DNA from 2 places in the Paenibacillus sp. J2L1-98 genome. Region 2 is predicted to be linked to the other one. Evidence: predicted binding sites of a transcription regulator. Region 2 holds the regulator's gene; the other holds the start of a gene.

Region 1 (4,213 bases), on a different contig from region 2:
TCCATGCCGAATGCGGGAATGGTATCGCCGATGGCATCCATGCCGAATGCAGGAATGGTATCGCCGATGGCTGCCCAGCCGAATGCGGGAATGGTATCGCCGATAGCATCCATGCCGAATGCGGGAATGGTATCGCCGATGGCATCCATGCCGAATGCGGGAATGGTATCGCCGATGGCATCCATGCCGAATGCGGGAATGGTATCGCCGATGGCTGCCCAGCCGAATGCGGGAATGGTATCGCCGCTGGCGATGAGTCCAAACCAGAGCATGGTTTCCCCAATGAGCATGCAGCCAGAGTATGGATACGGCTACGGTCATGGCATGGTATCGCCGTCGAATGTGCAGCCTGATTACGGTTATGGTTACAGCGGACATGGAATGGTATCGCCAGCTAATGTTCATCATGATGGCGGCTACGGGTATCCTGCAGCAGGTTTCCCTTCGTATCCTTCATACCCGGGTTGGCCGCAAACGGCAGGTGTAGGCGAATCGAACCAAGCAGATTGCGGCTGTAAAGGAAACAGGTCCGATCAAGCTTCTGCGAAGCTGGCAGATGCGGAAGAAACACCAAAAACAGTAAAGACGGCAGTGCCACGGAAAACAGGTAAAAAAGCAGTTATCAGAACCGTCACGCCTCGGCCGAACAGAACGAAACGCAGCAATTTGCCATGGATCAATCGTTAAGGTAGGAAATAGGGATGTCCCGGAGATCAAAAAATCTCCCGGACATCCCTTTCGTTTTCTATATCCTTGCGCAGTGCCGCTGGATAGAGACTGCTAGATGATTTTACATATGCGATAAGGAGAGCGTGCTTGAATATTTATGTAATATTGGCGCATACTATCAAAAAATATGAAGAAGGGGTCTTCCCCATGATGCCATTCACCCTTTGGAAAAACTTAAAGAAGCGTCTTCGCAGCAAGCGCCGCCCGATGTGGACACTGGGTGCTATTATCATTTGCTTGCTCGCTTGCTGGCCCGCCCCTGCTAAAGCTGAAACAGCTGCGGTTGAGCCAACCGAGCAACAAAGCACCTTCATTAAAACGCTGGAGAAGCAGGCTGAACCGCTATCCGTTATGCTGCACAGCATTTACGTATGCGGCCAGGAAGCAAAGCCGCTGGGACGTATGATGAGCAAGCAAATTGTGCAGCTTATGCTCGTTCATCCGGAATGGAAGGCGATGCTTGATCAAGAGCAAGGCACGGTGCATTTTGAACAGCATATTGAAGACTTGTCTGAGCATTGTAAAGCAAATGCTTATATGGGCGTCGACAAAAACGGGAATCTTACGCTTTATGACGGTGTCCCGAAAAAGGAAAAGGTCGTACGAACCTTTTTTCAGCTGGACGTCCGTTACATGGAGAGCAGTTTGCCTCAGGATAAGCTGGACCAGCTTACCAATGGGATTCGGATAAGCGACATTGAAGAATATAACAGCGTTTTGTCGACCTTTAGTGATTATGCAGCAGTGGAGCAAAATCAAAAAGTAATGAAGCCAGCCTATTAACCGGCAGGCTGTAAGAGGCCGCACCTTTACAGTGCGGTCTTTTTTATTTAAAATGATGCTCTATTCATCCGCAAGGCGAGTTTTTGCAACCAAAGGCAGGCGACTGCTGGTCAAACTTTTGTCTGTTAGCTGAAATATCAAACGCGCGTTCTCATTCACTCCATCTTTTGCTATAATGGATGAAGCAACTTTCAGAGAGTATGCTGAGCAAGCAGGTTTTACGCTGGGAAACCAAGCATAGGCTTACGAAGCAAGTTTTACGTTGTAAAACGTTTGAGGAGATGGCAATTTGCGCGTTCTTGGCATTGATCCCGGTTATGCGATCGTTGGATTTGGATTTATAGATAAGGTCGGACACAAGCTTACGCCTGTGCAATACGGAGCGATTCAAACGGAAGCCCATACGCCTCCCGAGCAGCGTTTACTGCAAGTTTACGAGTCTGCGGGATCTTTGATGGATAAATATAAACCGGATACCGTTGGCGTAGAGAAGCTGTTTTTTAACCGGAACGTAACGACGGCATTTGATGTAGCGCAGGCAAGAGGCGCTATTATTTTGGCCGCAGCGCAGCGCGGTTTGCCCATTGGAGAGTATACGCCGCTGCAAGTGAAGCAGGCCGTTGTCGGCTACGGGAAAGCGGAGAAGAAGCAAGTGCAGGAGATGGTCAAAATGTTTCTGAAGCTGTCGGCGGTGCCTAAGCCGGATGATGTTGCCGATGCGCTTGCAGTGGCCATTTGTCATGCCCATTCCTTCGTATTAACCCAGAAAACTAATGAGGTGAAGCGTTCGTGATCGATTTTTTAAGAGGCGTTGTCGTACATTTGGAATCCGAATATATCGTTCTGGACGTAAGAGATACAGGATATCGCGTTTTTACTCCTAATCCGTATGCATTTGCCAAAAAAGAGGAGCCCGTAACGGTCTATATTCATCATAATGTCCGCGAGGATGCTATTTTGTTGTTCGGATTCGAGACAAGGGAAGAACAGACATTGTTCCGCAAGCTGCTCGAGGTATCCGGTATTGGGCCGCGCGTCGCGTTAGGCATTTTGTCAGGCGGTCGGCCGGATGCTGTAATTGCGGCGATTCAGCAGGAAAACATAGCATTTCTCACTAAGCTGCCCGGCATAGGAAAGAAAACCGCACAGCGGATGATTCTTGACCTGAAGGATAAGCTGATCGGTGCGGGTCTTGACGGAGGTTTATTGACAGCGGCAGGCGTAGCGCTTGATCTCGCATCGAGCAGACATACGGGACAAGGTGCAGGCACGGCATGGCAGGAGGCGCGTGAAGGTCTAGCCGCACTAGGCTACACCGCTGCGGAGCTGGATAAAGCTTGGAATGGGCTGCAGCAGAGCGTAACGGCGGAGGAAACGGTTGATTCTTTAATGAAGCGGGCTTTGCAGCAGCTGTTTAAAGGTTAACGGAAGGAGTTGAACGCAGATGGACGATAGAATCATTTCCGCCAACCTGATGATGGAAGACCAGGCGGTTGAGCTCAGCTTGCGTCCCCGCTATTTGGCCGAGTATATTGGGCAAACGAAGGCTAAGGAAAATTTGAAAATTTATATCGAAGCGGCAAAATTACGCAAAGAAGCGCTTGATCACGTGCTTCTGTATGGACCGCCCGGACTTGGGAAGACGACGCTGTCGAACATTATCGCCAACGAGCTCGGAGTCCATCTTCGCACGACATCCGGACCGGCTATTGAGCGGCCTGGCGATCTTGCTGCGCTGCTAACGAATTTGCAGGAGGGCGACGTACTCTTTATCGACGAAATCCACCGGCTGCATCGGACGGTAGAGGAAGTATTATATCCGGCGATGGAAGACTTTGCGCTCGACATTATGATCGGTAAAGGACCAAGCGCCCGTTCGGTGCGATTGGATTTGCCGCCTTTCACGCTGATCGGAGCGACTACACGGGCAGGCTTGCTGTCGGCGCCGCTTCGCGACCGCTTCGGAGTCGTTAGCCGGCTGGAGTTCTATACGATTGATGAGCTTGCTTTTATCGTGTCTAGAACAGCTGAGATATTGAATGTCGGCATAGTAGGGGAGGCTGCCTCCGAGATAGCGATGCGGTCGCGCGGAACGCCGCGTATCGCGAACCGTCTGCTTAAGCGGGTACGCGATTTCGCTCAGGTTCGCGGGGATGGAGTCATAACGCATGACATTGCCCGTTCAGCGCTTGAGCTGCTGCAGGTCGACAAGATGGGCCTCGATCATATCGATTTCAAAATGCTGCAAGCGATGATGACTACTTTTGCAGGCAGACCAGTGGGACTTGATACGATAGCTGCGACGATCGGCGAGGAAAGCCAAACGATCGAAGATGTGTACGAACCTTATTTAATGCAAATCGGCTTCTTGCAGCGAACGCCGCGCGGACGGATTGCCACCGATAATGCCTATCGGCATTTAGGCCTCCCGATACCGGGGAGACAATAGTCCATGAGCCGGGCAGCTAAAAGTTCACCCGAGAAGCTCTATATTATCTATGACGGCCATTGCAATCTCTGCCTGGCTTCTGTAGCAAAGCTGAAGGGTTTAAATTCTAATGCGGATCTGCATTACGTACAGATTCAGCAATTGGAAGCTTCAGCTGAAACGGAGCAGCCTATTCCTCTTTTTCGTCAGCTGAACTACGCAGAACTGTATGAGAAAATGCATGTTATCGACGAGAAGGGGCAGCTGTTTGCC
Region 2 (4,213 bases):
GCTGTTATGCTTAAAGCTGGTCTTGACGGTATTCAGAACAAACTGCCATTGCCGGCGCCGACTGACCGGAACATTTACATCATGACTGAAGAAGAACGTCAGGATGAAGGTATTCCAAGCTTGCCGCTCGATTTGAAGGAAGCGCTTGACGAAATGCTAAGAAGTGACATCGTTTGTGATGCGCTTGGCGACCATGCGCTGGCACATTTCTATGAGCTGAAAGAAATCGAATGGGATATGTACCGCACCCAGGTTCACCAATGGGAAAGAGATCAATATTTGACTCTTTACTAATAGGTAACTGTAAAAGAATGATTTGAAACGCATCCCCTAAAGTAGAAATCGCAAGTACCCGTTGGTGCATTGCCTTACTCTTTTGGGGGATGCGTTTTTTCATTTTAAAGGTAATTCTTGTTTTATTATTTTAAAATACCCATTATTCGTGTAATTTGGTATTCAAAATTCATGTTAGCAGGGTGAAACGGATGAGTGAGCAAAAGGATGCGAATCACGAGTTGGGCAAAAAAATTAAAGTTATCATTACTGGAGCTACCGGAATGGTTGGGGAAGGTGTATTGCACGAATGTCTTCAACACCCGGATGTGGAGCGGGTGCTCGTCATCAACCGAAAACCTTGTGGTGTAGCCCATACTAAATTAAAAGAAATCGTGCACAATAATTTTTTTGATCTGTCTGGAATAGCGCCGCAATTGAATGGTTACAATGCCTGTTTCTTTTGTCTGGGCGTGTCATCCGTTGGTATGAAAGAAGAAGAATACAAGCGACTGACTTACGATCTTACGCTGCACATAGCAAGCTTATTATCGGGCTTAAATCCAGAAATGATTTTTTGTTATGTGTCCGGAAGCGGAACAGATAGTTCGGAACATGGAAAAAGCATGTGGGCTAGAGTGAAAGGGAAAACAGAAAACCGTCTGCTCCAGCTCCCTTTTAAAGGAGCTTATATGTTCCGTCCAGGTTATATTCATCCAACAAAGGGATTAAAAAATACGCATAGCTATTACTCGATTTTAAGCTGGATGTATCCGATGCTTCGTGCAGTTTTACCTAAGTATGTCATTTCATTGAAGGAGCTCGGCCTCGCCATGATACATATTGCTCAATCAGGCCGCGAGCGTGCTGTTCTTGAGTGTAAGGAAATAGCTAGAATAGCGAAAAATTGAGTACGGATAATTGGAGTATATTGATTAATCTGAGTTGAGAGATCATCTTCAAGTAAAGGTTGAATGAAGTCTGAACAAACACAAAAAGACCCGAAGTACGGGTCTTTTGTGTGAAGTTGCAAAATTAAGTTAAGAAGTTGCGATTTCATACATTAATTAGTAGCCGAAACCCATGCAGCTGCAAGCGATAATAACTAACAAAATGAAGAGAACCAAAATTGTTCCTGTGTTTGTAAAAGCTCCACCAACGTAACCGGACATTTTTCAATGCACCTCCTTACGTTTTGAGTACACAGTATGTTATGCGAGTTAAACGTTTAGTGATTGGGTGTTTGTCACAGCTGAATAGGATGTGAGGAAACTGGGCGTTCAGGTTGTACACCCGTTATATTAAATATTAAAGAAGAGGCTGAATCAATGATGCAAATGCATCGATTCAGCCTCTTCTTTATGTACGCAATTAATTGTTGGTTGTTTAATGAATATCGCGGAAAAGCCCGATGACTTTTCCTAGAATCGTTACATTTTGGAGTAAAATCGGCTGCATAGTGGAATTTTCCGGCTGCAAGCGGATGTGGTTTTTCTCCTTATAGAACGTCTTTACCGTTGCTTCATCATCCTCGGTCATCGCTACAACGATTTCACCGTTATTTGCGGTTTGCTGCTGCCTGACGATAACATAATCACCGTCGTGAATACCTGCTTCTATCATACTCTCGCCCATAACATTCAGAATAAAAACACTGCTGTCACCAACGAAATGAGAAGGAAGCGGGAAGTACTCCTCGATGTTCTCCGTTGCTGTAATAGGCACGCCCGCGGTAACTTTACCGACGATCGGCACTTTTGCGACGGAAAGGGGAATAATGCCGTCTACGCCTTCTTGATCTAGAATTTCAATAGCACGAGGTTTAGTCGGATCCCGGCGGATTAGACCTTTCTTCTCCAAGCGGTCCAAATGACCGTGAACGGTTGAACTGGATAACAATCCAACAGCTTCGCCGATTTCTCGAACGGAGGGTGGATATCCTTTCTCCCGGACTTCATTCTTAATAAATTCAAGAATCGAATGTTGTCGGTTCGAAATCTTCGACACTGCGATCACTCCATTAGTAGGTTTGTAAAAAATTATAACATAGAACCGGAGTTCGTACAAACATAAGTTCTTAAGTACAGAAGTTCGCATTTTTTCGTTGACACCAAACGTTTGTTCGTGTAATCTAAAAACAGAACAAACGTTTGGGGTGTTGAGAAATGATAACCAGTCCAAGTTTTTATAGAACGATTCATAAGCAAGAAGCAGGTAAAGCAGCTATGCTCAGCCATCTAATGAGTCGATTATTGAAGCGGCATGCAGCTAAGATCGTAGTTTGCTCTGCGGTGTTCGCCCTTTTATTTACTAGCTTTCTACTTATGGGAACAGACGCTTCCGGTAATCATCCTGAAGAAGCGACAGGGGAAGAACAAATCATAACGGTGCATTCAGGAGATACGCTATGGGAGATAGCAAAGCAATACACTGATGGCAGCCATGATATTAGATACATCGTCTACATGATTAAAGATCGTAATGATCTACAATCTCCAGAAATTAAGCCGGGGCAGAGGCTTATTATTCCTAGTATGTAACTAAGGCGTCAATTCCAATGCAATACAAATGATTTTTCCCAAATAAAGCTTTCTAAGCTAAGTAGATTAACCAAATCTACCGGTTTAGAAAGTTTTTTTGTAATAAAGCAAACGATTCGTGCTCGTTACTCTATTCGTTACGGAGCTTCTGCTCCTTGACAATTGAACGGTTGAAATGTCAAACTATAGAGTAGAGTTTTTTTCATCATGAGAGGAGTTTAGTTAGGATGGAATTTTCAAAAATTATTGAGCGTATAAACGAGCTCGCTCGTAAAAATAAATCGGAAGGCCTGACAGGGCCGGAAATTGCCGAAAGAGATGAGCTGCGCCAGCTATATTTAAACAACTTTAAAAACAATTTCCGTCAACAGCTGGAAAAGATTGAAATTGTTGATGATAATGATAATATCAAGCATTAACGAAAGTTAGCGCTACTCATTTAATATCCACGAAAGGGTGATTAGATGAAATATAATCTGTTAGGGAAAAGTGGACTAGCCGTATCCGAGCTTTGTTTGGGAACGATGACATTCGGCAATACGACAAGTGAAGCGGACTCAATCGATATGATCGATCGATTCGTTGACCGTGGCGGTAATTTTCTTGATACAGCCGACGTATATGTGAATGGTCGTTCTGAGGCAATCGTTGGTAAAGCGATCAAAAACAAACGTTCCGACATTGTCCTTGCTACAAAGGTGCGAATGAGCACATCCAGCAATATCAATGGAGCAGGCTTGTCCCGCAAGCATATTTTGGACGGCGTTGAAGCAAGTCTAAAACGGCTTCAGACGGATTATATCGACTTGTATCAAGTACATGTATGGGATCACGCAACGCCGATCGAAGAGACGCTTCGCACGCTCGATGATCTCGTCACTTCAGGCAAAGTGCGTTACATAGGATGTTCAAATTTTTTTGCATGGCAGCTTATGAAGGCTTTGGCTTATAGCGATGCTAACAGATATGTGCGTTTTGTATCGATACAGCCTCAATACAGCCTAGTGAGCAGACAAATGGATCGCGAGATGCTGTCGCTCTGTAAAGAGGAGAAGGTAGGGATTATTCCATGGGCTCCCATCGGCGGCGGTTTTCTGACCGGCCGCTACAGCAGGGAAATGCCGACAGAGGGCCGTTTAACCTCGAAGGTAGGGGAGAGCGCATGGATTTACCGCTCATCAGACAAAAACTTCGTAATCCTCGATACTCTGCTTGAAGCGGCCAAAGAGCTTGGCAAAACGCCTGCTCAGGTTGCGCTTAGATGGCTTATTCAGCGGGAAGGTATTACATCACCAATATTTGGTGCCAGCAAATTAGAGCAGTTTGAGGATAATATCGGAGCAATAGGTTGGGAAATGCCAAGCGAGATATGGAACCGTTTGGAACAAATAAGCGCACTA

What was found. Region 2 encodes LexA, which represses DNA repair genes until DNA is damaged. Its sites were predicted from a motif close to CGAACATATGTTCG; they were not measured.
Region 1: ruvC (crossover junction endodeoxyribonuclease RuvC) is a predicted target of LexA. The motif match lies at 1,624-1,637, and genes of this name have one in related genera.

Annotation. Positions count from the first base shown of each region.
Region 1 covers NZ_JBWDNW010000019.1:47-4,259, forward strand. Annotated here, with positions in the region: partial or broken gene AC0YNZ_RS24175 (hypothetical protein) at 1-687, shown strand, start outside; gene AC0YNZ_RS24180 (BofC C-terminal domain-containing protein) at 877-1,512, shown strand; gene ruvC (crossover junction endodeoxyribonuclease RuvC) at 1,802-2,305, shown strand; gene ruvA (Holliday junction branch migration protein RuvA) at 2,302-2,937, shown strand; gene ruvB (Holliday junction branch migration DNA helicase RuvB) at 2,957-3,961, shown strand; gene AC0YNZ_RS24200 (thiol-disulfide oxidoreductase DCC family protein) at 3,965-4,213, shown strand, end outside.
Region 2 covers NZ_JBWDNW010000002.1:264,367-268,579, reverse strand. Annotated here, with positions in the region: gene glnA (type I glutamate--ammonia ligase) at 1-294, shown strand, start outside; gene AC0YNZ_RS05920 (NAD-dependent epimerase/dehydratase family protein) at 486-1,184, shown strand; gene yjcZ (sporulation protein YjcZ) at 1,341-1,445, opposite strand; gene lexA (transcriptional repressor LexA) at 1,660-2,280, opposite strand; gene yneA (cell division suppressor protein YneA) at 2,439-2,813, shown strand; gene AC0YNZ_RS05900 (DUF896 domain-containing protein) at 3,041-3,232, shown strand; gene AC0YNZ_RS05895 (aldo/keto reductase) at 3,278-4,213, shown strand, end outside.